DNA from 2 places in the Rhizobium sp. 01L410 genome. Region 1 is predicted to be linked to the other one. Evidence: predicted binding sites of a transcription regulator. Region 1 holds the regulator's gene; the other holds the start of a gene.
The links. Region 1 encodes PhoB, which activates phosphate uptake and scavenging genes when phosphate is short. Its sites were predicted from a motif close to TGTCATNNANCTGTCAT; they were not measured.
Positions count from the first base shown of each region.

Region 1 (16,031 bases):
CAGCATGTGGCGAAGCAGGTTGATCCGTGCTCTCCGCTTGTCGTTGGCGCGGATGACGGTCCAGGGCGCGAATTCGGTATGAGTCGCTTTCAGCATCCGGTCGCGCTTGTCGCTGTAGTCGCCCCATTTCGTCAGTGCCGCGATATCCATTGACGATAGCTTCCAAACCTTGAGCGGGTCGTGTCTGCGGTCATGAAAGCGCTTCAGCTGCATTTCGCGGCCGATATCCAGATAGAACTTGAAGAAATGAATGCCCTCGTGGGCGATCACCTTCTCAAGTTGCGGCGCCTGTTCCAAGAAATCCTCGTACTGCTTCGGCGTGCAGAAACCCATGACCGGTTCGACACCGGCGCGGTTATACCAGGAGCGGTCGAAGAGCACGAATTCGCCGGCCGTGGGAAACTGGCTGATATAGCGCTGGAAATACCATTGCCCGGCTTCGCGTTCGGTCGGTTTCGCCAGCGCGACAACGCGAGCAAGACGCGGGTTCATGCGGGCCGACGATGCGGAAATCGCGCCGCCCTTGCCGGCGGCATCCCGGCCCTCGAACAGCGCCATCACCCGCTTGCCGGTTGCCTGCAGCCAGAACTGCACCTTGACCAGTTCGATCTGCAGCTTCTCAAGATCTTCGAGATAGTCCTCTTCCTTCAGCTTCTTCTTGTAGGGAAAGTCGCCGGATTCGAGCGCGTTGTCGCTGATCCAATCGGGCAGGACCGGATCATCGACGTCGAAGACACGCTTCTTGCCCCTGATCTCTAGTTCGACTGCGCGGCTTTCGACATCCTCGCCCATGATTTCCTCCAGCAACGTCGGCTTTTGAGCAGGCGATCATATTTCGTGTGAAAAATCAAATCTCTCGGGGAATTCAGAAAAAGCTGTGTGTTTCCACGGCTTGTTTCGTGGCTGGTGGCCGCAGCCGAAAACTTCTGTCATGAATCAGCGCTATCAGGCAAAGTTTGAAGCGATAAACAGGACCCGATGCGGGCGAGGGGCACGTGGAAGAGGAAACGCCGTGGACATCGGGGCTGATGGCCCGCATCAGGCAGGAACGGCCAGTGCTTCTGGCCGCGCTCGTCATCGGAATGGTGGCGCTGGCGGCAGACATGAATAAATGGGGCGTCCTGGCCCTTGTTGCCCTCATGCTGCTTGTCGTCATCATGAATGCCGAGCCCGCCGTGCAGGCGAAGCTCGCCGAACTGCCCATTCCTGAACCGGAAGCGCCGAAAAGCCGTCTGCCGGAGGTTTCGGCGACGCTTGCCGGACTTGATATTCCCGTCATGGTGCTGTCAGGCGATGCCTCGGTTCTCTTCCAGAACCGGGCGGCCGAAAAGGCTTTCGGCGAGATGATCATCGGCGCCCATATTTCCGCTCGTCTCCGTTCGCCCGGCATTCTCGACATGGTGCGCGAAACCATCGTCACCAACGCGCCGAACCAGATCGAGCATTCCGAACGGCTTCCCTCCGAGCGGGTCTATATCGTACGCAGCGCGCCGATCGATCTCGGCGGTGGCGAAAATGCCGAGCATTTCTTCATCCTGTCCTTCCGCGATATTTCCGAGGTGAGGCGCATCGACCGCATGCGCTCGGACTTCGTGGCCAATGCCAGCCATGAGCTGCGCACTCCGCTCGCCTCTCTGCGCGGCTTCATCGAGACCATTCAGGGCCCGGCGAAGAACGACGCAAAGGCGCAGGAACGCTTCCTCGGCATCATGTTCGATCAGACGACGCGCATGAGCCGCCTGGTCGATGACCTGCTGTCTCTGTCGCGCCTCGAGCTGAAGTCGCATATCGCGCCGGATGAGAAGGTCGATCTCGTTCCGTTGCTCGGCCATGTCCGGGATTCGCTCGCCCCGCTGGCGAAGGATGTCGGCGTCGAGATCAACCTTCATCTGCCGGAAGGTCAGGCCGAGGTGCTCGGCGATCGCGACGAATTGGTGCAGGTCTTCGAGAACCTGATCGAAAACGCCTGCAAATATGGCCAGGAAGGCAAGGCCGTCGACGTTACGGTCAAGAACGGGTCTGGGCAGCCGGTCGAAGTTACCGTCGCCGACAAGGGGCCGGGCATCCCGGCCGAGCATGTTCCGCGTCTGACGGAGCGCTTTTACCGCGTCAGCATCGAGGACAGCCGGTCGAAAAAGGGCACCGGCCTGGGGCTTGCCATCGTCAAGCACATCCTCACGCGCCATCGTGCACGGCTGATCGTCAAGTCCGAGGTTGGCAAGGGAACGGCCTTTACGGTGCGGTTTTGACATAAAGCCGCAACACATCCATAACATCGAAAATTTTTATTATTACATTTCAATAATTTAAGCTGTCACAAATGTTTCACCAAAGTGACATAAAAGCTCTGTGCATCAGGGGCTAAAGAGTGGCTGCCGATGAAAAAAGGCAATGCGAGGGCCCTGGGGGGCCTGCCCACACAAAGCCCAATGCCGGGAGATTTTTTGATGAACACGCTTAAACTTACCGTTGCCGCTCTCGCCGCAACCGTTGCTTTTGCAGGCGCTGCAGCCGCTCGCGACCAGATCCAGGTTGCCGGCTCGTCCACCGTTCTGCCTTACGCAAAGATCGTCGCTGAATCCTTCGGCGAAACCTTCACCAACTTCAAGACGCCGGTCGTTGAATCCGGCGGCACGGGCGCTGGCCTCAAGGAATTCTGCAAGGGCGTTGGCGAAGACACCATCGACGTTGCAAACGCTTCGCGTCCGATCAACAAGAACGAACTGGAAGCCTGCAAGACCGCCGGCGTTACCGACATCCAGGAAGTGAAGATCGGTTATGACGGTATCGTCTTCGCAACCGACTCGTCCAACCCTGACGTCGCCTACGTTCCGGAAGATCTCTACAAGGCTCTGGCCGCTCAGGTCGTCGTTGACGGCAAGCTCGTTGCCAACCCTTACAAGAAGTGGTCGGAAGTCAATCCGAAGCTCCCGGCTGTTGATATCGCTGCCTACATCCCGGGCGAAAAGCACGGCACCCGCGAAGTCTTCGAACTGAACGTTCTGGCCGCTGGCTGCAAGGCTTCGGGCGCACTCGACGTCATCGCCAAGGAAATCACCGACAAGGCCGCTCAGCAGAAGGCTTGCGTCGCAGTCCGTAAGGACGGCGCTGCAGTCGATATCGACGGCGACTATCCGGAAACGCTGGCACGCATCGCTGCCAACAAGACCGGCGTTGGCGTCTTCGGCCTCTCCTTCTACGAAAACAACGCTGACAAGCTCAAGGTTGCTTCGATGAGCGGCATCGTTCCGTCGACAGAAACCATCGCTGACGGCACCTACCCGGTTTCCCGCCCGCTGTTCTTCTACGTCAAGAAGGCACATCTCGGCGCCGTTCCGGGCCTGAAGGAATACGTCAACTTCTTCGTATCCGACCAGATGATCGGCCCTGACAGCCCGCTCGTCGAATACGGCCTCGTTGCTGCTCCGGACGCCGAGCGCGAAGAGATCCGCAAGGCCGTAGAAGCCGAAAAGACGATGTAATCAATAAGCTGGCGCGGTGCCTTGGGGGGTGCCGCGCCGGTTTTCGACTGAGGTACCCTTGCCCGGTCAGGCGCAAGGTTTCGAGTTTCTCCATGATTGGGAAGCCGGCGGCGATATCGCAGCCCGTGCTTTTGGGGCCGAGCGCCTGGGGACGTAAAGAATGAGCACATCCATTATACTCTTGTGTCTCGTGGTGCTTGGCGCGCTGGCCTATGTGGCCGCCCGCAGCCGAGCCACGGCACTTGCCGGGGGCAAGTCTTCCGTGCTGCATTCGCGGCCGGGTTATTACGGCGCTTATGCCGCCATCTGGGCCATCCTTCCGGCCCTGATCGTTCTCTGTGTCTGGCTCGCCGCCAGCCCAGGCATCATCGAATCCACCGTCCGCGAATCCTTTCCCGATGATGTGAAGGCGAAGACCACTGCCGAGCAGGATCTGAGCTACAGCATGGTCGCGACCGTCGGCCGCGGCCTGAACCTGCTCACATCCGAAGAAGTCACGGCAGTCGGCTCCGACACCAAGGCAGTTCAGGCCAAGCTCAACGAGAAGGGCGTTCCGCTCGCCGGTGAGCCGCAGCCCTACATGCTCGATGCCGCCAAGCTGCTGAATGCCGAAAGCGCTTCCAGCCGTCTGATCATGAGCGCGATCGTGCTCGTACTTGCCGTCGGCGGCGCGCTCTACGCCCTGCGCGGCGTCAAGCCACGCTTCAGGGCCCGCAACCGCGTCGAGCGCGTCATGCTCTGGGGCCTGTTGCTGTCTTCGTCTATCGCCATTCTGACGACCATCGGCATCGTTCTGTCGATGCTGTCGGAAGCCATTCGCTTCTTCGCCAGCGTTCCCGCCGCGGACTTCTTCTTCGGCACCGTCTGGGATCCGCGCTTCGCGGGTGCCGGCAGCTCGTCCTTCGGTCAGTTCGGCCTGATCCCGCTGTTGCTCGGCACGCTCTACATCGGCGCCGTCGCCATGCTGGTCGCCGTACCGGTCGGCCTCTTCGCCGCCATCTACATGGCCGAATACGCTTCGCCGAAAATTCGTTCGCTTGCCAAGCCGCTGCTCGAAGTTCTGGCCGGTATCCCGACCATCGTCTACGGCTTCTTCGCGCTCGTCACCGTCGGCCCGTTCCTGCGCGATCTGTCGTCGCAGGTCAGCGGTCTTCTGACCGGCGACTACACGAACTTCATCCAGGCACAGAGCGTTCTGACCGCCGGTATCGTCATGGGTATCATGCTGATCCCTTACGTGTCCTCGCTGTCCGACGATATCATCACCGCCGTGCCGCGTGCGCTGCGTGACGGTTCGCTCGGCCTCGGCGCCACGCGCTCCGAAACCATCAAGAAGGTCGTGCTTCCCGCCGCTCTTCCGGGCATCGTCGGTGCGCTGCTGATGACCGCATCGCGCGCCATCGGCGAAACAATGATCGTCGTGCTTGCAGCCGGTGTTGCCGCCCGCATCCAGATCAATCCTTTCGAGCCGATGACGACGGTGACGGTCAAGATCGTCAACCAGCTGACGGGTGACCTCGAGTTTACCTCGCCGCAGACGCTGGTCGCCTTCGCGCTCGGCATTACCCTCTTCTTCATCACGCTTTGCCTCAATATCTACGCGCTCTACATCGTGCGCAAATACCGGGAGCAGTACGAATGACGAATATTGTTTCTCCCGTTGCAGGCATCACTGTCTCCAAGGCTCCAGCACGCCGCGACATCGGCATCAAGCGCCGCTATGCCGCAGAACGCCGCTTCCAGGCCTATGGCATCGCTGCCATATCTTTCGGCCTGATCTTTCTGGCGATCCTGCTCTCGACGGTCATCCGCCAAGGCTATACCGCCTTCCAGCAGACGGCGATCACGCTTCCGGTGGAATTCACCGAAAAGACGATCGACCCGAGCAACAAGCGTGCAACCGATCCGTCGGTCCTCGTCTCCGCCAACTATGGTGCCCTGCTGCGTGACGCCATCGTCAAGCAGCTGAATGTGAACGCCTCGAGCCGTCCTGACGTCCGCGATGCTTCGGCCATGCTCTCCAAGGGCGCTCCGATCCAGCTGCGCGACATGGTCGTTTCCGACCCGTCGATCATCGGCAAGAGGGTCAATGTCACGGTGCTTGCCGACGCCAATATCGATAGCGCCAGCAAGGGCCAGATCGATCTCTCTGTCGACGAGAAGAACCGCAAGGTGAACGACAAGCAGGTCGGCTGGATGAACGAGCTGAAGGCGAGCGGTGCTCTCTTCAAGCAGTTCAACACAGGCCTCTTCGTCAATGGCAATTCCAGCCGTCCGGAAGCGGCAGGTCTGGGCGTCGCTCTCATCGGCTCGCTCTACCTGATGCTGATCGTTCTGGTTCTTGCTCTGCCGATCGGTGTCGCCGCCTCGATCTATCTTGAGGAGTTCGCGCCGAAGAACAAGCTGACGGATCTGATCGAGGTCAATATCAACAACCTCGCTGCTGTTCCGTCGATCGTCTATGGTCTGCTCGGCCTCTCCGTCTTCATCAATTTCATGGGCCTGCCGCGTTCCGCATCGCTGGTCGGTGGCCTGGTGTTGACGTTGATGACGCTGCCGACCATCATCATCGCCACCCGTGCTGCGTTGCGTGCCGTACCGCCGTCGATCCGCTCGGCCGCTCTCGGTCTCGGCGCATCGAAGATGCAGATGGTGTTCCACCACGTGCTGCCGCTCGCCATGCCGGGCATCCTGACCGGCACCATCATCGGCCTGGCGCATGCGCTCGGCGAAACCGCGCCCCTGCTGCTGATCGGCATGGTCGCCTTCGTCGCCAATGCGCCGACCACGCCGCTCGATCCGTCCACGGCACTTCCGGTCCAGGTCTATATGTGGGCCAACGAAGCCGAACGCGCCTTCGTGGAGCGTACCTCGGGTGCCATCATCGTCCTGCTCCTGTTCCTGATCGTCATGAACATCGGAGCCATCCTCTTGCGCCGTCGCTTTGAGCGCCGCTGGTAAACGGAGTAGAAACCCATGAACATGTTGACAGAAGCAGCAGTTGAGAAGGCTCTGGACCAGAAGATGAACAGCATCCCTTACAAGATGATCGGCCAGGACGTTTCGGTCTATTATGGCGAGAAACGTGCGCTTTTCGACGTCAAGCTGAACATCCGTGAAAACACCGTGACCGCGCTTATCGGCCCGTCCGGCTGCGGCAAGTCCACCTTCCTGCGCAGCCTGAACCGTATGAACGACACGATCGACAATTGCCGCGTTACCGGCAAGATCACGCTCGATGGCGATGATATCTACGATCCGGATATCGACGTCGTCGAATTGCGCGCCCGCGTCGGTATGGTGTTCCAGAAGCCGAACCCGTTCCCGAAGACGATCTACGAAAACGTCGCCTACGGCCCCCGCATCCACGGCCTCGCCAAGTCGAAGGCCGACATGGACCAGATCGTCGAAACCAGCCTGCAGCGCGCCGGCCTCTGGAACGAGGTCAAGGACCGTGTGCATGAATCCGGCACCGGCCTGTCTGGCGGCCAGCAGCAGCGTCTCTGCATCGCCCGCGCCGTCGCGGTCTCGCCTGAGGTCATCCTCATGGACGAACCCTGCTCGGCGCTCGATCCGATCGCAACCGCAAAGGTCGAGGAGCTGATCCACGAGCTGCGCGAAAGCTACACGATCGTCATCGTGACGCACTCCATGCAGCAGGCGGCCCGCGTCTCGCAGCGCACCGCCATGTTCCACCTCGGCAACCTCGTCGAGGAGAACGACACCGACAAGATGTTCACCAATCCGGACGATCCGCGCACCCAGGACTACATCATGGGCCGCTTCGGCTGATCTTTGGCGTCACGACTTCCGATAGAGACACTCAAGGACATTTCCCATGGCATCGACACATATCTTTTCTGCATATGACGAAGATCTGAAGTTCCTGACCCGCCGCATCTCCGAGATGGGCGGTCTGGCGGAACAGATGGTCTCCGACGCTGTGCGCGCGCTGGTCAATGGCGACGGCGCACTGGCGCAGAAGGTCATCTCCGACGACGTGATCCTCGATCACGCCGAGCGCGAGATCAACGACAAGGCGATCGTCACCATCGCCCGCCGCCAGCCGATGGCGTCGGACCTGCGCGAGATCATGGGGTCGATCCGCATCGCCGCCGACCTCGAACGCGTCGGCGATCTCGGCAAGAACACCGCCAAGCGCGTCATCGCCGTGCAGAGCACCGGCGTTCCGCGCAAGCTCGGCCGCGGCCTGGAGCATCTCTCCGAACTGGCGCTCGTCCAGCTAAAGGAAGTGCTCGACGTTTACACGACGCGCGCCGCCGACAAGGCGAAGTCGATCCGCGAGCGCGACGAGGAAATCGACGCGATGTACACCTCGCTGTTCCGCGAGCTCCTGACCTATATGATGGAAGATCCGCGCAACATCACCAGCTGCACGCATCTGCTGTTCTGTGCCAAGAACATCGAACGCATCGGCGACCACGCCACCAACATCGCAGAAACCATCTACTACATGGCGACCGGCGCCCAGCCGGAGGGCGAGCGTCCGAAGGACGACACCGCCAACACCGTCGGCGCGGTCACGGAATAATATCCGGACCGGGCCTCAGGAGACAGAACAGAATGATCCCGAGAGTTGCAGTCGTTGAAGACGAAGAAGCACTGAGCGTGCTTCTTCGTTACAATCTCGAAGCCGAAGGTTTCGAGGTCGACACCATCCTGCGCGGCGATGAGGCGGAAATCCGCCTTCAGGAGCGGACGCCGGACCTTCTTATCCTTGATTGGATGCTGCCTGGCGTATCAGGCATCGAGCTTTGCCGCCGGCTGCGCATGCGCCCGGAGACCGAGCGTCTGCCGATCATCATGCTGACGGCGCGCGGCGAGGAAAGCGAACGCGTTCGCGGCCTGTCGACCGGCGCCGACGACTATGTCGTCAAGCCGTTCTCGACGCCCGAGCTCGTCGCTCGCGTCAAGGCGATGCTGCGCCGCGCTAAGCCCGAAGTTCTCTCGACCGTGCTGAAATGCGGCGATATCGAACTCGACCGCGAGACGCACCGCGTTCATCGCAAGACCCGCGAAGTCCGTCTCGGACCGACCGAGTTTCGCCTGCTGGAATTCCTGATGGCCTCTCCCGGCCGCGTCTTCTCGCGCTCGCAGCTTCTGGATGGCGTCTGGGGTCACGACATCTATGTCGACGAGCGCACCGTCGATGTCCATGTCGGCCGTCTGCGCAAGGCGCTGAACTTCTCCAATATGCAGGATGTCATCCGCACCGTTCGCGGCGCTGGATATTCGATGGAAGCTTGAAGCTTTCGGAATTGAGACACAAAAAAACGGGCCGTAAGGCCCGTTTTTCGTTTGTGCTTACCCGGCTCAGTTTGCCCGGGCTGCTGCCCTGCGGCGCTCGTTGACCGGTTGGTAGGCCAGACGCTGGTGGTAGGTGCAGTAAGGCGAAGAATCCGGGCTTTCGCAGCCGCAGAAGTGGAAATCGTCCTTCAAGGGATCGCCGACCGGCCACTTGCAGGTGCGCTCGGTGAGCTCCGTCAGGCCGAGACGGCGGGAAATCGGGACGATCACGTTCTTGGCGGGACGGTATTCCATCTCCTCCATCACGTCGATTTCGATCTCTTCCTTCAGCATCGTCGCGCCCTGCTGGCGGGTGACCGTACGGGTCGTCGCCAGACGCGATGCGTAGGTTGGGGCGCGGGGTGCTGCCGCCGTACGCTTGGGAGCGCGGGCAGCCGTGGCGTTGCCGCCGGCCTTCGCACGGCCCGGCAGCGCCAGACGGTGAACCTTGCCGATAACGGCGTTACGGCTGACGCCGCCAAGCTGGGCAGCGATCTGGCTCGCGCTCAGCCCTTCGGACCACAGTTTCTTGAGTTTCTCGACCCGCTCGTCTGTCCAGTTCATGCCCTGTGTCTCCGCCGTTTAAGCGTTGCGAAGGCAGAATCCCTCACTGTTTGCCCCGGACGAATCCGACACAAGAAACGCTTGACTAATTTTGGTGACTAGTTCCGCCGCATGCAGTCTAGTAATTGAGTTTTAACCTAGTGTGAGGCTGACTCCGTGACAAGAGTCGCAGGAATCCGGATGAATCGAATTCGGGGTTTTCCCCAACTTGCTTCCCCTGAGAGTCATTTCTGCAACATTAGCTGTTGATAAAACGCGACATTGCTTGAGCGTCTCTCAGAAGCCACGAAAGCCGCAGTTTTGTTGACATTGCAGTGCGAAAAGTAAATAGTGCAAGTCGCCGCCGAAAGGCGGCATTTTTAATTTTTCGGACCTGGTTTTTAGCCGGAGTCCGGTTGCCCGTAAGTTGACAGGAGACCGCGCCATGGCTGAAGCCGCGCCGCTATATGATACCTATTCTCGTGCCCCATTGCGGTTCGAGCGAGGTGAGGGCGTGTGGCTGATTACCGAAAGCGGCGAACGATATCTGGATTTCGGTGCCGGCGTCGCGGTGACCTCGGTCGGCCACAGCAATCCGCATGTCGTGGATACCCTGAAGGCACAGGCCGACAAGGTCTGGCACCTGTCCAACATCTATGAAATCCCCGGGCAGGAAAAGCTCGCCAGGCGGCTGACGGAGGCGACTTTCGCCGACAAGGTGTTCTTCACCAATTCCGGCGCGGAAGCCCTGGAATGCGCGATCAAGACCGCACGCCGCTACCAGTATTCGAAGGGCCATCCCGAGCGTTTCCATATCATCACGTTCGAAGGCGCCTTCCACGGCCGGACGCTGGCGACGATCGCTGCAGGCGGGCAGGAAAAGTACCTCGAAGGCTTCGGCCCCAAGGCGCCTGGCTTTGACCAGGTGCCCTTCGGCGATATCGACGCTGTGCGCGCCGCAATCACCGATGCGACCGCAGGCATTCTGATCGAGCCGGTTCAGGGCGAGGGTGGCATTCGCCCTGTGACCACCGAGTTCATGAAGGCGCTGCGCGCGCTCTGCGACGAGAAGGGCCTGCTGCTCATTCTCGACGAGGTCCAAACGGGCGTCGGCCGTACCGGCAAGTTCTTTGCCTATGAGTGGTCCGGCGTGACCCCTGACATCATGGCTGTCGCCAAGGGCATCGGTGGCGGCTTCCCGCTCGGCGCCTGCCTGGCAACGGCGGAAGCTGCGTCCGGCATGAAGGCCGGCACCCACGGCTCGACCTATGGCGGCAACCCGCTCGCCATGGCTGTTGGCGGCGCTGTGCTCGACATCGTCCTTGCCGAAGGCTTCCTGCAGCATGTCCGTGACGTCGCTCTGGTCTTCCGCCAGGGCCTGGCATCGCTCAAGGACCGCTATCCCGATGTGATCGAGGATATCCGCGGCGAGGGCTTGCTGCTCGGTATCAAGGCCGCCGTTCCCTCGACTGAACTCCTGGCTGCCATCCGCGGCGCCCACCTGCTCGGCGTACCTGCCGGTGACAATGTCGTGCGCCTGCTGCCGCCTTTGGTCGTCACGGCGGAGGAAGCTCGCGAGGGTCTCGCCCGCATTGAGCAGGCCGCCGAAAGCATTCGCGCATCGAAGGCCAAGAAGACGGCTTGAACGGATAGATGCCTTCCGGGGCAAACAGGTAAGGACGACATGGCTTCCCCCAAACACTTCCTCGATCTTTCGGCGATGAGCTCTGCCGATCTGCGAGTCATCATGGACGACGCGATGCTGCGCAAGCAGGCATTCAAAGCAGGCAAGGGCGACAAGCCGCTGGCCGGCAAGATGCTGGCGATGATCTTCGAAAAGCCTTCCACCCGGACGCGCGTTTCCTTCGATGTCGGCATGCGCCAGCTGGGCGGCGAGACGCTGTTCCTCTCGGGCACGGAAATGCAGCTCGGCCGCGCCGAGACGATCGGCGACACAGCCAAGGTTCTGTCGCGCTACGTCGATGCGATCATGATCCGTACGACCGAGCATCACCGGATGCTGGAGCTGGCCGAACACGCGACGGTACCGGTGATCAATGCGCTGACGGATGATACGCATCCCTGCCAGATCATGGCCGATATCATGACCTTCGAAGAGCATCGCGGCCCGGTCAAAGGCAAGACGATCGCCTGGACCGGCGACGGCAACAATGTGCTGCATTCGCTGGTCGAAGGGGCTGCCCGCTTCGGCTATCGCATGAACATGGCGGTACCCCTTGGTTCCGAGCCGAAGGATCACTATCTGAACTGGGCCCGCAATGAGGGCGCCGAAATCATGCTCAGCCATGATGCCGACCGTGCGGTCGAAGGCGCCGATTGCGTGGTAACCGATACCTGGGTCTCCATGAATCAGGAACATCGGGCTCGCGGTCACAACGTCTTCCAGCCCTATCAGGTCAATCAGGCTTTGATGGCGAAAGCAGGCAAGGATGCATTGTTCATGCATTGCCTGCCCGCCCATCGTGGTGAGGAAGTGACGGACGATGTGATCGATGGCCCGCAATCCGTGGTCTTCGATGAAGCGGAAAACCGTCTTCATGCGCAGAAGTCGATTCTTGCATGGTGCCTGGGCGCGATCTGAACCATATTGGACGCCACATCCGGCCTGATGGCCTGGTGGCCGCGCGAGCGGGAAGACAGCTTGGTCTGCCGCTCTGACGACTAGGAGTAAGACCATGGCAGACACAGCCGCCGCTCTCAACGAGCTTCATTTCGCCGGCGATGATCACGTCGTCCCATTTCAGGTTGAAGGCCTGGATGTGCGTGGCCGCGCCGTCCAGCTCGGCCCGATGCTCGACGCCATCCTTGAGCGCCACCACTATCCCGCACCCGTCGCCCGGCTTCTGGCCGAAGTCGTGGTCCTGACGGTTCTGCTCGGCACGTCGCTGAAATTCGAAGGCAAGTTCACGGTACAGACCAAGGGCGATGGCCCGGTCGACCTGCTTGTTGCCGATTTTGCGACACCGGAGAACGTGCGCGCCTATGCGCGTTTCGATCAGGCGCTGCTCGATCAGGCGATCGCCGACGGCCAGACCGAACCCGAGCAGCTGCTCGGCAAGGGCGTGCTGGCGTTCACCATCGATCAGGGAAAGTTCAGCCAGCCCTATCAGGGCATCGTCGAACTCGACGGTACCTCGCTCGAGGATATTGCCGGCGTCTATTTCCGCCAATCCGAGCAGATCCCGACGCGCGTCCGTCTGGCGGCTGCCGAACTTCTCGACCGCGACAGCAGCGGCAAGCCGCGGCATCGCTGGCGGGCAGGGGGGCTCGTCGCCCAGTTCCTGCCGGAAGCGCCCGAGCGCATGCGCCAGCCGGACCTGCATGGCGGGGATGGCGATGAAGTTGCGACAGGTCTGAAGGAAGATGACGCCTGGGCAGAAGCCCGCGCCATGGTCGAGACCATTGACGCCGATGAGCTGACGGATCCGCTGGTCGGAACCGAGCGGCTGCTCTATCGCCTGTTCCATGAGCGCGGCGTCCGGGTTTTCGAGGCCAAAAAGGTCTACGACCGCTGCAGCTGTTCGCGTGAAAAAATCGGCGGCGTTCTGAAGGGCTTTTCGGCGGAGGAGATCGAGGCCAGCCAGGAGAACGGCGAGATCGCCGTGACCTGTGAATTCTGCTCGACCACCTATCGTTTCGAGCCGGCAGAGCTGCAGCCGGCCGAATGACGGTCAGTTCAGCACTCTGAGAAGGCCGGGCGAATCCAGGGAGAAGGCGGGTATCTCGACATCGAAGAGCTCGCCTTCGTCCGTTTCCATCTGGTAATGGCCGAACATCAGCCCCGATGGCGTATCGAGCGGGCAGCCGGACGAATATTCATAGGTATCGCCGGGCTCCAGCCGTGGCTGCTCGCCGACGACTCCAGGTCCCGTCACCTCGTCGACCACACCGTTCTGGTCCGTTATGTTCCAGTAACGGTTGACGAGTTTGACTGACAGGCCGGAATTGTTGCTGATGACGATGCGGTATCCCCAGACATAGCGATCGTCGTCCGGATCGGATTGCTCCTCCAGATAAAACGGCTCGACAACAACTTCTATATCGCGTGTGAGGGCCCGGTACATGCCTTACACCTTAGTCAGGATATCTTACTCGTATCTTATACGGCATTGGCTCCGTCAAGAAATGCCACCGTATCATCAGCCAAATACAGGCGATTGCACGCCGTTTTGATTGTTAATCCTAACATTCAAAGTTAATGACTCTAATAAAGCAGAGCTGACTGAAGCTTTAGGTGGGGCGGGCCGCCGGACCGGCAAGTCCGGCGGCTTGCTGCTTAAGCCGGGATCTTCGACAGAGCCTGGGCGAAATCTTCCAGCAGATCGTCGGTATCTTCGATGCCCGCCGAAAGACGCACGGTGCCGGCCGAAATGCCGAGTTCGGCACGGGCCTCATCCGAAAGATTCTTGTGCGTTGTCGTTGCCGGATGGGTGATCAGGCTGCGCGTATCGCCGAGATTGTTCGAGATCGTTACCACGTCGAGCGCGTTCTGCAGCTTGAAGGCTGCGTCCTTGCCGCCCTTCAGCTCGAAGCAGACCAGCGTCGAGCCGCCGGTCATCTGCTTGGCGATGATATCGGCCTGCGGATGGTCCTTGCGGCCGGGATAAATGACGCGTGCAACCTGCTTCTGCTCGGCCAGGAAATCGGCAATCTTTGCGGCATTCCTGGTCTGCTGGGCCACACGCAGCGGCAGCGTCTCGATGCCCTTCAGGAGCGTCCATGCGTTGAACGGCGACATGGCCGGGCCAGTGTGGCGGAAGTAGTCGTGCAGGTGCTCGTCGATCCACGCCTTGTCGGAGAGCACGACGCCGCCGAGGCAGCGGCCCTGGCCGTCGATGTGCTTGGTCGCCGAATAGATGACGATGTGAGCGCCGAGCTCCAGAGGCTTCTGGAAGAGCGGCGTCGCAAAGACGTTGTCGACCACGACCTTGGCGCCGACCTGGTTGGCGAGCTTGGCAACGCCGGCGATATCCACGATCTCGAGTGTCGGGTTGGTCGGGCTTTCCAGGAAGAACACTTTGGTCTTCGGCGTGATCGCCTTTTCCCAGTTTTCCAGGTATCGGCCGTCAACGAGCGTGCATTCGATGCCGTATTTCGGCGCCAGCGTCTCGACCACCCAGCGGCAGGAGCCGAAGAGGGCGCGGGCCGCAACGATATGGTCGCCAGCCTTCAGCTGGCAGAGGATTGCAGCGGTGACGGCGGCCATGCCGGAGGCCGTGGCGCGCGCATCTTCCGCGCCCTCAAGTGCGCACATGCGCTTCTCGAACATGTCGTTGGTGGGGCTGCCGTAGCGGGCGTAGATGAAGCCTTCGGTCTCGCCCTTGAAGCGGGCCTCGGCCGCCTCCGACGTGTCGTAGACGAAACCTTGCGTCAGGTAGATTGCCTCCGACATCTCGCCATATTGCGAGCGCAGAGTGCCTCCGTGAACGAGTTGGGTTGCAGGGCGCCAGGACTTGCTCATGCCATCACCTCAAAAACAAAAAAACCGGCCGCAAAAGCAGACCGGTTTCATACCCGGTCTTTTTAGCCACTTGTTTAACGTGGCTGCAAGCCGACCGGCCAAATCACCACGGGATAAAGCTGCAATACTGCCGTTAGCTGCTTGCGTCAATTCCCCGTATTTGGTTTTGTCGGCCACGAACTATGGATGGAGCATGATGGCTCGCGAAACTGGAATTTTGGCCGATCGTGCCATTGCTGCGTTGTTTGAGACCGGCCGCCTGATCTCCGAACGGGAACTCGACCGTGACCAGATCCAGCCGGCAAGCCTCGACCTGCGCCTTGGCGCCAAGGCGTTCCGGGTGCGCGCCAGCTTCATGCCCGGCCCTTCGCATCTCGTCTCGGACAAGCTCGATCGCCTGAGCCTGCATGTCATCGATCTCTCCGAAGGGGCTGTCCTCGAAACCGGCTGCGTCTATATCGTTCCCCTGATGGAGCGTGTCGATCTGCCGGCCGGCATGTCGGCCTCCGCCAACCCGAAGAGCTCGACCGGCCGCCTCGATATCTTCACGCGCGTCATCACTGACTACGCGCAGGAGTTCGACAAGATCCCGGCCGGCTATTCCGGCCCGCTCTATCTCGAAATCAGCCCGCGCACCTTTCCGATCGTCGTGCGCCGCGGCTCGCGCCTGTCGCAGATCCGCTTCCGCGTCGGCCATTCCATTCTTGGCGAACCGGACCTTCAGGCGCTGCATGACAGCGAGACGCTGGTCGCCAGCGCCAAGCCGAACGTCTCAGGCGGCGGCATTGCCCTGTCGATCGATCTCGCAGGCGACAAGGAAGGCCTGATCGGCTATCGCGGCAAGCACCACACCGCCGTCGTCGATGTCGACAAGAAGGCCCAGCACGACATTTTCGATTTCTGGGAGCCGCTCTATAGCCGCGGCCGCAACGAGCTGATCCTCGACCCGGACGAGTTCTACATCCTCGTCTCCCGCGAAGCCGTGCACGTGCCCCCGCATTACGCCGCCGAGATGACCCCCTTCGACCCCTTGGTCGGCGAATTCCGCGTCCACTACGCCGGCTTCTTCGATCCGGGTTTCGGCCACGCTCCCGCCGGCGGTCGCGGCAGCCGCGCCGTTCTCGAAGTGCGCAGCCACGAGGTCCCCTTCATCCTCGAAGACGGCCAGATCGTTGGCCGCCTGATCTACGAGCACATGCTGGAAAAACCCGAAAGCC
Region 1 covers NZ_JBFTST010000003.1:66,647-82,677, reverse strand. Annotated here, with positions in the region: gene ppk2 (polyphosphate kinase 2) at 1-792, opposite strand, end outside; gene phoR (phosphate regulon sensor histidine kinase PhoR) at 1,029-2,249, shown strand; gene AC1DV9_RS07595 (substrate-binding domain-containing protein) at 2,448-3,482, shown strand; gene pstC (phosphate ABC transporter permease subunit PstC) at 3,643-5,124, shown strand; gene pstA (phosphate ABC transporter permease PstA) at 5,121-6,443, shown strand; gene pstB (phosphate ABC transporter ATP-binding protein PstB) at 6,459-7,274, shown strand; gene phoU (phosphate signaling complex protein PhoU) at 7,321-8,034, shown strand; gene phoB (phosphate regulon transcriptional regulator PhoB) at 8,067-8,750, shown strand; gene AC1DV9_RS07565 (GcrA family cell cycle regulator) at 8,817-9,353, opposite strand; gene AC1DV9_RS07560 (aspartate aminotransferase family protein) at 9,778-10,977, shown strand; gene argF (ornithine carbamoyltransferase) at 11,017-11,934, shown strand; gene AC1DV9_RS07550 (Hsp33 family molecular chaperone) at 12,029-13,021, shown strand; gene apaG (Co2+/Mg2+ efflux protein ApaG) at 13,025-13,417, opposite strand; gene AC1DV9_RS07540 (O-succinylhomoserine sulfhydrylase) at 13,630-14,814, opposite strand; SAM riboswitch at 14,856-14,934, opposite strand; gene AC1DV9_RS07535 (2'-deoxycytidine 5'-triphosphate deaminase) at 15,008-16,031, shown strand, end outside.

Region 2 (16,031 bases), on a different contig from region 1:
GAAGCTCGGCGATCTCGATAAGCTCTACGAGATCGTGAAGAAGAATAGCGGCCATATCGACACTCTCGTCCTCAATGCCGGCTTCTACGAGTTCATGAAGTTCGGCGACATCACCGAAGAGCATTTCGACAAGACCTACAATACCAACGTGCGCGGGCTTCTTTTCGCTTTCCAGAAGGCCTTGCCGGTCTTGCGCGACGGTGCGTCCGTAATCCTGACGGGATCCATTGCGGCATCGAAGGGCATCCCGAACATGTCGGTCTATTCTTCGACCAAGGCGGCCATCCGCAGTCTCGTTCGCGGCTGGATCATCGACACGAAGGAGCGCGGTTTCCGCATCAACGTCTTGAGCCCGGGTCATACCGTGACGCCTGGTCTTTCTGGGTTGATCCCGGCCGAGGCTTACGAGGGAATCACCGCGACGATCCCGCTCGGTCGCATGGGCACGCCCGACGATATGGGCAAGACGGCCGTGTTCCTCGCATCCGACGACAGCGCGTTCATCACCGGCGTCCAACTCGACGTCGATGGCGGTGTCGCCCAGTACTAAGCATGATGCGGGCGGGCCAATGGTCCGCCCGCTTTTACCTCTGAAGCCCCGGTTTCTAGGCGTCTTTAAACGGCCTAGTTGCGCCCCGATCTTGGCTGCTCGCAAGCCGGTGATCTCCTTGTGGAAAAAACCACATTGGAAAAATCCAGTAAAATCATTTGCATAATTTTCTTTCGGCGGTTCAGCGGGTTCCCCGCCGCAGCCAATTTCGTAGCAGACATCGCGGCGACGAGCTTCTGCCCTTGACGGCGAAAGTTTCTTGGGAAATGCTAAGATGTCAGACCAATTTAAGGTCGACTGCCTGACAAGAAAAATGGGGAACCATGAAGGCAAATGTGAGCGACAGGCCGGTGATCCGGCCGCTTCCGGCGATCGACCGGGCGCGTCAGGTGACTGAGGCGCTGGCGCATTACGTCGAGGATGCGAAGCTGAAGGCGGGCGACCGCTTGCCGGCAGAGCGCGAGCTTATGTCTGCCCTGGCCGTTGGCCGTTCCACCATCCGCGAAGCCATCCGCCACTTCCAGGCGCTCGGCGTCATCGAAACCCGCAAGGGCAGCGGTACCTACCTGCTGAAACCGGTTTCGAAGGCGACCATTCATGTGCCGCTCTCCTTCGAAGGCGCCAATCTGCGCGATGCGCTGCTGCAGACGCTTGAGGTTCGCCGCGGCATCGAATGCGAGGCGGCGATGGTGGCAGCCCGCAAGCGCACGGCCAGTGACCTCGTGAATATCGAAGAGAAACTGAACGAGATGGAGCGCGTCCACATCGCCAAGGGCACGTCGGGTCCGGAGGATCTGGCGTTCCATATGGCGGTCTATGACGCGACGCATAATCCGATGTTCGGCCAGCTTCTGGAGCAGATGCGCGAGACCTTCGTCCGTTTCTGGACCCACCCGTTCGACCGCCAGGATTTTGCCCGCCGATCCTTCCCGTTCCACCGTACGCTTTTCAACGCGATCGCCGCCAAGGATCCCCAGGCGGCGCGTGAGGAAACACTGAAGATTCTCGACGTTGTCGAGGAAGACATCAAGGAAATGTCCAAATGAGCAACTCGCTCGATCCCATCGAACTCGCTTCGCTGATCACCGCCCATGATGAAGGCAATTTTGCCGAAGCGGTGGTGCCGCCGATTTTTCAGACATCGCTTTTCACCTTCTCCGATTACGACGACATGATCGCCTCCTATCGCGGCGAGAAGGTACGGCCGATCTATACGCGCGGCCTCAACCCGACGGTGCGCATGTTCGAGGAGATGCTGGCCAAGCTTGAGGGCGCGGAAGATGCGCTCGGTTTTGCAAGTGGCATGGCGGCGATCTCGTCTGCCGTGCTTTCCTTCGTCGAGCCAGGTGATCGCATCGTCGCCGTCAAGCATGTCTATCCCGATGCCTTCCGCCTGTTCGGCACCATCTTGAAGCGCATGAAGGTCGAGGTGACCTATGTCGATGGCCGGGACGAGGAAGAAGTCGCCAAGGCGCTTCCGGGCGCCAAGGTCTTCTACATGGAAAGCCCGACCAGCTGGGTGATGGAAGCCCATGATGTCGGCGCGCTGGCGGCGCTTGCGAAGAAGCATGGCGTCGTCACCATGATCGACAACAGCTGGGCGAGCCCGATCTTCCAGCGGCCGATCACGCTGGGCGTCGATCTCGTCATCCATTCGGCCTCAAAATATCTCGGCGGTCACAGCGACGTGGTCGCCGGGGTCGTCGCGGGCTCCAAGGACATGATCGCCCGTATCAAGGCGGAAGCCTATCCCTATCTCGGCGGCAAGCTCTCACCCTTCGACGCCTGGCTCTTGATCCGCGGTCTGCGCACTCTGCCGATCCGCATGAAAGCGCACGAGACTGCGGCGATGACCATTGCTCAGCGGCTGCAGGCGCTCGACGTGGTCGAGCAGGTCTGCCATCCGGGCCTCGCCAACCGCCTGCCAGCTGGACTCAACGGCACGTCGGGCCTGTTCTCCTTCATCTTCCGCGAAGGCGTCGATATCCGCGCCTTCGCCGATCACCTCAAGCTCTTCAAACTGGGCGTGAGCTGGGGTGGACACGAAAGCCTGATCGTACCGGGCGAGGTGGTGCTTCAGCAGAAGGCGCAACCGAACTCCGCGCATACCTTTGGCATTCATGCGCGGTCCGTACGTCTCCATGTCGGCCTCGAAGGGACCGAGGCGCTGTGGAGAGACATCGAGGAGGCGCTCGCCGCCGCTTCGTGACGACAATAGTGAGAGAAACACCTTCAACAAAAGGGGAACTGAGCATGAAAAGACTGATAACCGCAACGCTCTTCGCCACCATGATGGCAGGAACGGCCTTCGCCGACACGACGCTGAAACTCGTCGAGGTCATCACCAGCCCGGAACGCACCGAGACGCTGAAGTCGATCGTCGGCAAGTTCGAAGCCGCCAATCCGGGCACCAAGGTCGAGATCATCTCGCTGCCCTGGAATGAAGCGTTCCAGAAATTCGCGACCATGGTATCGGCAGGCGATACGCCTGACGTCATGGAAATGCCGGATACCTGGCTGTCGCTCTATGGCAATAATGGCATGCTCGAAAGCCTCGAGCCCTATCTTGCCAAGTGGGAGCACACCAAGGACCTGACGCCGCGCGCGCTTGAACTCGGCCGCGACGTCAAGAAGACCGCGTACATGCTGCCCTACGGCTTCTATCTGCGCGCCATGTTCTATAACAAGAAGCTGCTTGCCGAAGCCGGCGTGAAAGAACCGCCGAAGACGATGGAGGAGTTCACCAAGGCTTCCGAAGCCGTCTCCAAGATTTCGGGCAAGTACGGCTACTGCATGCGCGGCGGCCCGGGCGGTCTGAACGGCTGGATGATCTTCGCCGCATCGATGGCCGGATCCAACAAGTATTTCAACGAAGACGGCACCTCGACCATGAACAGCGAAGGCTGGGCAAAGGGTCTGGAATGGATGGTCGATTTCTACAAGAAGGGCTATGCGCCTAAGGATAGCGTCAACTGGGGCTTCAACGAAGTCGTCGCCGGCTTCTACTCTGGCACCTGCGCCTTCCTCGACCAGGATCCGGACGCTCTGATCGCCATTGCCGAGCGCATGAAGGCCGAAGACTTCGGCGTCATGCCGCTGCCGAAAGGCCCCGATGGCAAGTCGTTCCCGACCATCGGCTATGCCGGCTGGTCGATGTTCACGACGAGCCAGAACAAGGACCTTTCCTGGAAGCTGATCGAAACCCTCGAAAGCCCGGATGGCAACATCGAGTGGAACAAGAAGATCGGCGCTCTGCCGGCCTATACGGCAGCCGAGAAGGACCCGTTCTACGCCGGTGACCAGTTCAAGGGCTGGTTCCAGGAACTCGCGGACAAGGACACGGTCCCGACCGTGATGCCGACCTACCTCGAAGAATTCGCCTTCTTCAAGGATTCTCTGGCGATCAAGACCTCTCAGCAGGCCCTCCTCGGCGACATCACGCCGAAGGATCTGGCCGACCAGTGGGCTGATTACCTGACCAAGGCTCAGCAGAAGTTCCTGGCGAAAAAGTAAGCCAGAACTGAACAAGCAGCCCCCTCATCCGGCCCTTCGGGCCACCTTCTCCCCAGCGGGGAGAAGGTGCCGGCAGGCGGATGAGGGGGCGGCACCCGCTTTGGGTCCCTACAGTTTAATACGGAAAGCCGACCACCGATGACCATGACCGCCGATACGCACAGGCGCCGCGACCGCAGGCCGTTGCGGAAGCGTCTCGCCGATGCCTCCGAGCCATATCTTTACAGCGCGCCTTCGCTGATCCTCATCATCGGGGTCATGATGGTGCCGCTCGTGATCGGCATCTCCTATGCGTTTCGCGATATCCAGCTGCTGAACCCGTTCTCCGGCGGCTTCATCGGCATCGAGCATTTCCGCGAACTCTCCAAGGATGCCGCCTTCTATGGCGCGCTGAAGAATACCCTGTGGTGGACCGGCGCTTCCGTCATCCTGCAATTTGCCTTCGGCCTTATCCTGGCGCTGCTACTCGACAAGCCGTTCTGGGGCAGGGGCATCGTTCAGGCGCTGGTCTTCCTGCCCTGGGCCGTTCCGTCCTTCCTCGCCGGTCTCAACTGGGCTTGGCTCTTCAATCCGGTCATCGGCCCGATCCCGCATTGGCTCTACGCGATGGGTCTGATGAGCGAGCCGGGGAATATTCTGTCCGATCCGCAATATGCGATGTGGGGCCCGATTATCGCCAATGTCTGGTGGGGCATTCCGTTCTTTGCGATCACGCTGCTTGCCGCGCTGCAGGCGATCCCGCGCGACCTCTACGAGGCGGCCTCGATCGACGGCGCCGGCTGGTTCCAGCGTTTTGGTTCGATCACCCTGCCGTTCCTGGCACCGACCATCGCGATCACCGTGCTTCTGCGCACCGTCTGGATTTCCAATTTCGCCGATCTGATCGTCGTCATGACCGGCGGCGGCCCGGCCGACCGCACGCAGATCGTCGCCAGCTATATCTTCACCCAGGCCTTCAAGCGGCTGGATTTCGGCTATGCCTCGGCGATCGCGCTGGTGCTGCTGGCTTTGCTGCTTGCCTATTCCATGCTGATCATCCTGCTGCGGCAGACGCTGCTGAACAAGGATTGAGACCATGAAGCGATCCATCATCCCCACCATCGCGCATCGCCTGGCGATCCTCTGCTACATCGCCTTCGCGCTGTTCCCGCTCTACTGGCTGCTGAAGGTGTCGGTAACGCCGAACGATCTTCTCTATTCGGAAGGCGTGCGCATGTGGCCGTCGCGCACGACATGGGAGCATTATTCCTTTGTGCTGCAGCACAGTGCCTTCCCGACCTTCTTCAAGAACAGCCTGATCGTCTCGGGTTCGACGGCGATTACCGTGACAATCTGCGCGTCGTTGTCGGGCTATGCCCTGTCGCGCTTCAATTTCCGCGCCAAATACTGGATCGTGGCGCTGATGCTTTTGACCCAGATGTTCCCGCTCGTCATGCTGGTGGCGCCGATCTTCAAGATCCTGACACCGCTGCATCTGACCAACAGCCTGACCGGCCTCGTCATCGTCTACACCGCCTTCAACGTGCCCTTCGCCACCTTCCTGATGCAGTCCTTCTTCGACGGCATTCCGAAGGATCTCGAAGAGGCGGCGATGATCGATGGCGCTACCCAGTTCACGGCATTCCGGCAGATCATCCTGCCGCTGACGCTGCCGGGGATCGCGGCGACGCTCGGCTTCGTCTTCACCGCGGCCTGGAGCGAGTTGCTCTTCGCGCTGATGCTGATCAACGGCAACGACGCGGCGACCTTCCCGGTCGGGCTTCTCACCTTCGTCTCGAAATTCTCCGTGGATTTCGGGCAGATGATGGCGGCGGGCGTCATGGCGCTCATTCCGGCCGGCCTCTTCTTCCTGCTCATCCAACGTTATCTCGTGCAGGGCCTGACGGCCGGCGCGGTCAAGGGTTAGTCACATGGCATCGATCGATATCAAGAACGTCAAAAAAGCTTATGGCCATGTGCAGGTGCTGCACGACGTCGACCTGGAGATCAAAGACGGCGAATTCGTCGTCCTCGTCGGCCCGTCCGGCTGCGGCAAGTCCACGCTGCTGCGCATGATCGCCGGCCTGGAAGAGGTTACCGGCGGCGAGATCCGCATTGCCGGAAATCGCGTCAACGAACTGCATCCGAAGGACCGCGACATCGCCATGGTGTTCCAGTCCTACGCGCTTTATCCGCACATGAATGTCGCGGGCAACATGAGCTACAGCCTGAAGCTCCGGAAGACGGCGAAGGAAAAGATTGCTAGCGCCGTGGGTTCGGCCGCCTCCAAGCTCGGCCTCGACCCATTGCTGGAACGCCGTCCGAAGGCTCTCTCGGGCGGCCAGCGCCAGCGCGTTGCCATGGGCCGCGCCATCGTCCGCCAGCCGAAGGCCTTCCTGTTCGACGAGCCGTTGTCGAACCTCGATGCCCGCCTGCGCGAACAGATGCGCGCCGAAATCAAGAAGCTGCACGGCGATCTGAAGGCGACCTCGATCTACGTCACCCACGACCAGATCGAGGCGATGACGCTTGCGGACCGCATCGTTGCCATGCATGGCGGCGTGGTGCAGCAGGTCGGCAGCCCGCTCGAACTCTACGACCGTCCGGCCAATCTTTTCGTCGCCGGTTTCATCGGCTCGCCGGGCATGAATTTCCTTGAGGCGATCTATGAGAACGGTGGCGCAAAGCTGAAGGATGGCACGGTCGTCCCGCTGCTTTCGCCCCTGTCGCTTGCCAATGGCTCGAAGATCACCCTCGGCATCCGCCCGGAACACGTCGTCATGTCCTCAGGCGGCGCCGGCATGAGCGCCGATGTCGAACTCATCGAACCGACAGGCTTCGGTATCATCCTGCACCTGTCGCTGCACGGCCTGCCGTTTAAGGTCTTCACGCTCAACCGCGAATCGCTGACAGCCGGACCGAAGGTCAACGTGACCTTCCCGGCAGAGCATCTGCATATCTTTGACGAGGCGGGTAACCGGGCGAGCTAAAGCCGCCCGGCGAGAGGATCAGCTCCGCAGACCCGGCGCTTCCTGGCCGGTGCGCTCGACATATTCGGTATAGCCGCCGCCATACTGGTGGATGCCATCCGGCGTCAGTTCCAGCACGCGGTTGGAGAGCGCTGCCAGGAAGTGACGGTCGTGCGAGACGAAGAGCATGGTGCCTTCGTAATCGGCGAGCGCCTTGATCAGCATTTCCTTGGTGTCGAGGTCGAGGTGGTTGGTCGGCTCGTCGAGAACCAGGAGGTTCGGCGGGTCGAACAGCATCTTGGCCATGACCAGACGCGCCTTTTCGCCGCCGGACAGAACGCGGCACTTCTTCTCCACATCGTCGCCCGAGAAACCGAAGCAGCCGGCGAGCGCGCGCAGCGGCGCCTGGCCTGCGAGCGGGAAGGAATCTTCCAGCCATTCGAGAACCGTGCGCTCGCCGTCCAGAATGTCCATGGCGTGCTGCGCGAAATAGCCGAGTTTGACGCTGGCGCCGAGCGCCACGCTGCCCTGGTCCGGTTCGGTTGAGCCGGTGACCAGCTTCAGTAGCGTCGATTTTCCGGCGCCGTTGACGCCCATGATGCACCAGCGCTCCTTGCGGCGGACCATGAAGTCCAAGCCTTCATAGATGCTGCGGCTGCCGTATTTCTTATGCACGTTCTTGATGTTGATGACATCTTCGCCAGAACGCGGCGCCGGCAGGAATTCGAAGGCGACGGTCTGGCGGCGGCGCGGCGGCTCGACGCGTTCGATCTTGTCGAGCTTCTTCACGCGGCTCTGCACCTGTGCGGCATGCGAAGCGCGGGCCTTGAAGCGCTCGATGAACTTGATTTCCTTGGCAAGCATCGCCTGCTGGCGTTCGAACTGCGCCAACTGCTGCTTTTCGTTCTGCGCCCGCTGGTTCTCATAGAAACCGTAGTCGCCGGAATAGGTGTTCAGCGAACCGGCATCGATCTCGATGATCTTGGTGACGATGCGGTTGAGGAATTCGCGGTCGTGCGAGGTCATCAGCAGCGCGCCGTCGTAATTCTTCAGAAAGGCCTCGAGCCAGATCAGGCTTTCGAGATCGAGATGGTTCGATGGTTCGTCGAGCAGCATCACGTCGGGGCGCATCAGGAGGATGCGGCCGAGCGCCACGCGCATCTTCCAGCCGCCCGAAAGCGCGCCGACATCGCCGTCCATCATTTCCTGGGTGAAGCTCAGGCCATCGAGCACTTCGCGGGCACGGCCCTCCAGCGCGTAGCCGTCGAGTTCCTCGTAGCGGGCCTGCACTTCGCCATAGCGCTCGATGATGGCGTCCATCTCGTCCATGCGGTCGGGGTCGGACATCGCCGCCTCGAGATCGCGCAACTCGGCGGCGACTTCGCTGACCGGGCCGGCACCTTCCATGACTTCGGCCACGGCGCTGCGGCCTGACATCTCGCCGACATCCTGGTTGAAATAACCAACGGTCATGCCCTTTTCGACAGAGATCTGCCCTTCGTCGGGGATTTCCTCGCCGGTGATCATACGAAACAGCGTCGTCTTGCCGGCGCCGTTCGGGCCGACGAGACCGATCTTCTCGCCCTTGTTCAGGGCGGCTGACGCCTCGATGTAGAGAATACGGTGGCTGTTCTGCTTGCTGATATTTTCGATGCGGATCATGGAGGAGCGGGTACCTGAAAAGTTGTTGCGGCGCGCTTATCATGCGCCGCAGCATTTGTCGCGATTTTCCTTCCGTCGGGGTCTCAGAAGACCTGGCGGAGGATGACGAAGAGCACGAAGGCGATGGCGATCGAGGCGGGCAGGGTGAGCACCCAGGCCATCAGCATGTTGCGTACGGTCGACCACTGAAGGCCCGAGCCGTTCGCCGCCATGGTTCCGGCAACGCCCGACGACAGCACATGCGTCGTCGAGACGGGCAGACCGAAATGATCGGCGGCGCCGATCGTCACCATGGCCACGACTTCGGCGGCCGCACCCTGTCCATAGGTCAGGTGCGTCTTGCCGATCTTCTCGCCGACGGTGACGACGATGCGCTTCCAGCCGACCATGGTGCCGAGCCCGAGCGCGATGGCAACGGCGATCTTCACCCAGAGTGGGATGAACTTCGTCGCGTTGTCGACCGCCTTGTGATAGCCGGTCACTGCCTGCAGGTCAGCGTCATCCATCGGCAGCAGCTTCTGCTTGTCGATCAGCTTCAGCGCTTCACCGATCAGATAGATGTCGTTGCGTACGTTGCCGACGAGATTGGTCGGCACCGCTTCCAGCGTCGGGAAGGCGGCGACTTCGGCACTCGTCTGGTGGATATATTGCTGCAGGGCAGGCGTTGTCGTATCCGTCCAGGTCTTGGTCTTCACCGCATTGCTGACTTCTGCCTTGTAGTCGGTGACGGTGACGCCGGGCTTCACATATTTGCCGAGTGCCGTTCCACCTGTGCGGAGGCCTGCTTGTAGGCTTCCAGGTAGTTGACATCGGGCGTGCGGTTCAGCGCGAAGGCCGTCGGCACGAGGCCGATCAGGATCAGCATGATGAGACCCATGCCCTTCTGGCCATCGTTCGATCCGTGCGCGAAGCTGACGCCGGTGCAGGTGAAGATCAGGATGGCGCGGATCCAGAGCGGCGGTGGCTGGTTGCCCTTCGGTTCCTCATAAAGCTCTTTCTTGCGAACGAGAAATTTCATGATGACGAGCAGGATCGCCGAGAGGCCGAAGCCGATCAGCGGCGAGATCAGCAGCGAGAGGCCGATATTGGTCGCCTGCGACCAGTCGACACCGCTGGTGGCGCTGCCTGCCGGGGCCAGGAACTGGTTGGCAAGGCCGACGCCGATGATCGAGCCGACCAGCGTGTGCGAACTCGACGACGGCGGACCGAGATACCAGGTGCCGAGGTTCCAGACGATGGCGGCGATGAGCAGGGCGAAGACCATTGCCAGACCGGAGCCGGAGCCGACCTGCAGTATCAGTTCCACTGGGAGCAGCGCCAGAATCCCGAAGGCGACGGCGCCCGACGATGTCAGAACGCCGAGGAAATTGAAGAAGCCGGACCAGATGACCGCCAGTTCGGCGGGCATGGAGCGGGTGTAGATCACGGTCGCCACGGCGTTTGCCGTATCGTGAAAGCCGTTGACGAACTCAAAGCCGAGCGCGATCAGCAGGGCCAGTCCGAGGAGTATCCACGGAACGGCGGCGGCGGCTTCCGTCAGGTCGCGGCCGAGCGCATAGGCCACGTATCCGAGGCCGACGAGAAGAATGAGCAGAAAGACCGGTATGAACCATTTGCCCGCACTCGACGAGTGCAGCGGATGGCTACCGGACTGAGGCATTGGGTGATCGGGGGCGATATCAGCCATGTCCTTGTCCTTTCATGGAAAAGCATCCAAAACTACGTCCCGCCCATGAACCTTGCGTGACACAACTTTTCGGTAATGCGGCCCTGCGTTCTCGCGCATCTGCAATTGTCACATTACTGTCGTCAAACCCTGTTGATGTGGCGCCGATCAAAGGGACAGGACCATGACTCAGGAAGAAATCGACCAGCTCCGCCGCATCAAGGACGAGATCGCAGACAGTTTCGATGAGGAACTGGAAATGCAGATGGAGGAGGACCGTCTCGACGATCTCGTCGCCGAGAACCTTCCAGGCGGCATCGAGGACGTACTGGAGCGGAAAACCTATTTCCGCGAGCTTTTCCGCCTTCAGCATGAGCTGGTGAAGCTGCAGGACTGGGTGCAACACAAGAAGCTGAAAGTCGTCGTGCTGTTCGAAGGCCGCGATTCCGCCGGCAAGGGCGGGGCGATCAAGCGCGTCACGCAGCGCCTCAATCCGCGCGTCTGCCGCGTCGTCGCCCTTCCGGCGCCGACCGAGCGCGAGCGGAATCAGTGGTATTTCCAGCGCTACACGCCGCACCTTCCTTCAGCTGGCGAAATGGTTCTGTTCGACCGCAGCTGGTACAACCGCGCCGGCGTCGAGCGCGTGATGGGTTTCTGCACCAAGGACGAGCTCGAAGAATTCTTCCGCTCGGTACCGGAATTTGAGCGCATGCTTGTTCGTTCCGGCATCATCCTCGTCAAATACTGGTTCTCGATCACCGACGAGGAGCAGGAATTCCGTTTCCGCATGCGTATCCAGGATCCGCTGAAGCAGTGGAAGCTGTCGCCGATGGATCTTGAAAGCCGCGTGCACTGGGAAGAATACACCAAGGCCAAGGAAGAGATGCTCGACCGGACCCATATTCCGGAAGCACCATGGTGGGTGGTCCAGGCCGTCGACAAGAAGCGCGCGCGCCTCAACATGATCGCCCATCTTCTGCAGCATATCCCCTACGCGGATGTGCCGAAGGACAATATCGTCCTGCCGCCGCGCGTGCGCCACGACGACTATTCGCGCATACCGGTTCCGCCTGAGATGTACGTGCCGGAAATCTACTGAATGTGCCTGCGCGGGCGGTCGCACCGCCCGCAGCCGTCATCCTCGGCGCTGTGCCGAGGATCTAACGATACCCTACGTCGCGGTTGCAGATGCTCGGGACAAGCCCGAGCCTGACGAAGTGACGGTCAGCCCTTCCTGAACAGCTTCCAGCGCGTCGGCCGGAAGGCGATATGCTTGCTGTCGAGGACTTCGGTCTGTGATGGCGGAACTTCCAGCTCGATATGCTGGTGCCCCCTGCCGATATCGATTTCGATATGCCTTGTTCCCGCAACGCGGCGGCTGGAGGCGAGCGTGCCGGGGATGCCGCCACGGTTTGCATCCAGCAATTCGATATCGTGCGGGCGGAAATAGAGCTGCGCCTCGCCGTCCGGCTCGCCATCGGCCTTCAGACCGAGCGTCCGGCCCTCGAACAGGATGTCGCCGCCGACGATCTTGACGTTCAAACAGTTCGACTGGCCGACGAAACCGAAGACGAAGGGTGAGTTCGGACGATCGTAGACTTCGTCCGGCGTGCCGACCTGTTCGATCGCACCCTGGCTCATGACGACGACGCGGTCTGCCAGCTCCATTGCTTCGTCCTGGTCGTGGGTGACGAAGACCGTGGTGTGGCCGGTGCGGTCGTGGATTTCGCGCAGCCATTTGCGCAGGTCCTTGCGCACCTGGGCGTCGAGCGCGCCGAAAGGCTCGTCGAGCAAAAGCACGTTCGGTTCGACCGCCATGGCGCGTGCGAGCGCCACGCGCTGACGCTGGCCACCGGAAAGCTGAGCGGGATAGCGCTTTTCGAGGCCTGAGAGCTGGACGAGATCCAGCAATTCGAGCGCCCGCTTGCGGATTTCGGCCTTCGGCGGACGGCGGGCGCCGTCACGCACCTTGAGGCCGAAGGCGACGTTGTCGAGCACCGTCATGTGGCGGAACAAGGCATAGTGCTGGAACACGAAACCGATATTTCGTTCCTGCACCGTCTTCTTCGAAGCATCCTCGTCGCCGAAGAAAACCTTGCCCTCGGTCGGGCTTTCGAGGCCGGCGATCAGGCGAAGGAGTGTCGTCTTGCCGGAACCGGAAGGGCCGAGCAGCGCGATCAGCTCGCCCGAGCGGATATCGAGCGAAACGTCGTGCAGGGCCGGAAACCGGTCGAATTCCTTGCGTATGTTTTGAACGCGTACTTCCATTCTCAATCCTTCAGTGCCGCCGGCTGGCGGCGATTTCCGCGCTGTATCGCATTTCGAGCAGCGTTTTCAAAACAAGGGTCACGAGGGCAAGCAGGGCAAGCAGTGTCGCGACGGCAAAGGCGCCGGTAAAATTATACTCGTTGTAGAGGATTTCCACCTGCAGCGGCATCGTGTTGGTCTGGCCGCGGATATGGCCGGAGACAACGGAGACGGCGCCGAACTCACCCATGGCGCGAGCGTTGCAGAGCAGCACGCCGTAGAGCAGGCCCCACTTGATGTTCGGCAACGTCACGTACCAGAAGGTCTGCCAGCCGCTGGCACCGAGCGACAGTGCTGCTTCTTCATCGGCCGTTCCCTGTTCCTGCATCAGCGGGATCAGTTCGCGGGCGACGAAGGGGAAGGTCACGAACATCGTGGCCAGGATAAGCCCCGGCACGGCGAACAGGATCTTGATGCTATGCGCATCGAGCCATTTCCCGAGATAGGTATTGGCGCCGAACAGGAGTACGAAGACGAGACCCGAGATAACGGGCGACACCGAGAAGGGCAGGTCGATCAGCGTCGTCAGAAACGCCTTGCCCTTGAACTCGAACTTGGCGATCGCCCAGGCCGCGGCGACGCCGAAGACAACGTTCAGCGGCACGCTGATGCCTGCGACGATCAGGGTCAGCCGGATCGCTGAGAAGGTTTCTGCATCCTGCAGCGCCTGGAAGAACGGCGGAACGCCCTTGCGGAAGGCTTCGACGAAGACGGCGGCCAGCGGCAGAAACAGGATCAGCAGCAGGAAGACCAGCGACAACAGGATCAGCGCCCAGCGCGCCAGCCTGCTTTCCGTCACGACGGAAGCAACCTTCGGAGAGGCGGAGACAGTATCAAGCGCCATGTCCGTACCTCCGTCTGCGCCAGCTCTGAATGAGATTGATGACCAGCAGCATGATGAACGAGATGATGAGCATGAGGGCCGCAATGCCGGTGGCGGCGGCGTAATTATACTCTTCGAGCTTGATGACGATCAGCAGCGGCGCGATCTCCGATTTGAACGGCAGGTTGCCGGCAATGAAGATGACCGATCCGTATTCGCCGACCCCGCGGGCGAAGGCGAGTGCAAAGCCCGTCAGCACGGCGGGCGCAAGGCCAGGCAGCAGCACGCGGGTGATCGTCTGGAAGCGGTTGGCGCCGAGCGTCGCCGCGGCCTCCTCCACTTCCTTGTCGATCTCTTCCATCACGGGCTGAACCGTGCGAACCACGAAAGGCAGGCCCACGAAGATGAGGGCGACGACGATACCGGCCGGGGTGAAGGCGATCTTGATGCCGAGCGGCGCCAGAAACTGGCCGACCCAGCCGTTCGGCGCGTAGAGCGTCGTCAGCGCGATACCGGCGACGGCCGTCGGCAGTGCGAAGGGGAGATCGACCATGGCGTCGATGATGCGCTTGCCGGGGAAGCGGTAGCGGACCAGCACCCAGGCGAGGATGACACCGAAGACGGCATTAATGCAGGCGGCAATGAAGGCGCCGCCGAAGCTGATGCGCAGGGCATTCACAGTGCGCGGATCGAGCGCAATCGACAGGAACTTCTCCCAGCCGAGTTCGCTCGAACGCCATGCGAGCCCCGACAAGGGGATCAGGATCAGAAGGGTGAGCCAGGTCAAGGTTAAGCCGAGCGCCAATCCGAAACCCGGAATGACACTCGGCCGCTTCAACCGCCACCGTGAGGGGCTATGTGCGTTCATGAACTCTATTATTGGGCCGGCTTGTAGATCTGGTCAAATACCCCGCCGTCGCCGAAGAATTTCGGCTGGGCTTCCTTCCATCCACCGAAATCATCGATGGTGGCAAGCGTCAACTTCGGGAAGCGGGCGATATCTGCCGGATCGGCAGCTTCAGGCTTGATCGGGCGGTAGAAGTGCTTGGCAGCGATCTTCTGGCCTTCGTCCGAATAGAGGTAGTTCAGATAGGCTTCGGCAACCTTGCGGGTGCCCTTCTTGTCGACATTGCCGTCGACGATCGCAACCGGCGGATCGGCACGGATGGAGAAGGCCGGGGTCACGATTTCGAACTGGTCAGGACCGAGCTCTTCTAGCGAGAGATAGGCTTCGTTTTCCCAGGCGAGCAGAACGTCGCCGAGACCGCGCTGGACGAAGGTGGTGGTCGCGCCGCGTGCGCCGGTATCGAGAACCGGTACATGCTGCAGAAGCTTGGTCACATAGTCCTGTGCCTTGGCTTCGTCGCCGCCATTTGCCTGCTTGGCCCATGCCCAGGCTGCCAGGAAGTTCCAGCGGGCGCCGCCGGAGGTCTTCGGGTTCGGGGTGATGACCTGGACGTCGTCCTTGACGAGATCGGCCCAGTCCTTGATGCCCTTCGGGTTGCCCTTGCGGACCAGGAAGACGATCGTCGAGGTGTAGGGGGTGGAGTTGTTCGGGAACTTGGTTTTCCAGTCGGTCGGGATCTTGCCGGTCGCCTTGGCGATCGCGTCGATGTCGCCTTCAAGCGCCAGCGTCACAACGTCGGCTTCGAGGCCGTCGATAACCGAGCGGGCCTGTGCGCCGGAGCCGCCATGGGAGGCCTGGATCGTGACCGCTTCACCGGTATCCTTCTGCCACTTGGCAGCGAAGGCGGCATTGAAGTCCTTATACAATTCGCGCGTCGGGTCGTAGGACACGTTGAGAAGCTGCTGATCGGCAAAAGCCGGAGCAACGGCGCCGATGGCAACGCTACCGGCGAAGACCGCGGCGGCGAGAAGCCTTGTGATCCGAGTTGACTGCATGAAAAACCTCCTTCGTTTCTGCCGTAAACTCTATCAACTTAGTCGTATAATGAAACGAAAGTTCTTCCGGTTGGAACGTCGCTTTCTGGAATGTCATTTCATTTGCAAGAGGTTTCTGAAACGGACTTACCGGACAAGCCTTTGAACCTCTGCCAATTCAATTGCAGAATAGATCGCAGGGATGGTAGTTCAAGGCCTGTCAGCTCCGGGAGTCGGCGATGAAATCGGAATAGAGCTCGTCGGCGCTTCGCGCCTTCCGCATCGATGCCAGCACCCCTTCGGACTGCAGGCGCCGGGCGATCGCCGCCAGCACGTTCAGATATTCGCCGCGATTGTTCTCGCCGAAAAGCAGCATGAAGGCGATATCGGTGGGCACATCGTCGATCGCTTCGAAATCGAGCGGTTGGGCGAAGCGGACCAGAAGGCCACGGGGGCTGGTCATGCCGGGGATAGATGCGTGCGGAACGGCGATACCGTTGCCGATGCCTGTCGAACCCAGGTTTTCGCGGGTTTCGAGCGCCCTGATGATCGCCTGCTCCTCGACGCCGAAAGCCTTTCCGGCCTTTTCCGCCATATTCTGGAGCGCGCGCCATTTCGTCGAGACCGAAACGCCGATGAAGGTGTGTTCCGGCAAGATGATGTCTGCAAGATTCATGTGAT
Region 2 covers NZ_JBFTST010000001.1:228,664-244,694, reverse strand. Annotated here, with positions in the region: gene AC1DV9_RS01110 (SDR family NAD(P)-dependent oxidoreductase) at 1-550, shown strand, start outside; gene AC1DV9_RS01105 (FadR/GntR family transcriptional regulator) at 874-1,596, shown strand; gene AC1DV9_RS01100 (PLP-dependent transferase) at 1,593-2,759, shown strand; gene AC1DV9_RS01095 (ABC transporter substrate-binding protein) at 2,804-4,063, shown strand; gene AC1DV9_RS01090 (carbohydrate ABC transporter permease) at 4,202-5,134, shown strand; gene AC1DV9_RS01085 (carbohydrate ABC transporter permease) at 5,139-5,969, shown strand; gene AC1DV9_RS01080 (sn-glycerol-3-phosphate ABC transporter ATP-binding protein UgpC) at 5,974-7,032, shown strand; gene AC1DV9_RS01075 (ABC-F family ATP-binding cassette domain-containing protein) at 7,051-8,673, opposite strand; partial or broken gene AC1DV9_RS01070 (inorganic phosphate transporter) at 8,757-10,360, opposite strand; gene ppk2 (polyphosphate kinase 2) at 10,524-11,438, shown strand; gene AC1DV9_RS01060 (sulfate/molybdate ABC transporter ATP-binding protein) at 11,564-12,607, opposite strand; gene cysW (sulfate ABC transporter permease subunit CysW) at 12,618-13,490, opposite strand; gene cysT (sulfate ABC transporter permease subunit CysT) at 13,480-14,337, opposite strand; gene AC1DV9_RS01045 (sulfate ABC transporter substrate-binding protein) at 14,346-15,371, opposite strand; gene AC1DV9_RS01040 (PTS sugar transporter subunit IIA) at 15,571-16,026, opposite strand.
Region 2: ppk2 (polyphosphate kinase 2) is a predicted target of PhoB. The motif match lies at 10,467-10,483, and genes of this name have one in related genera.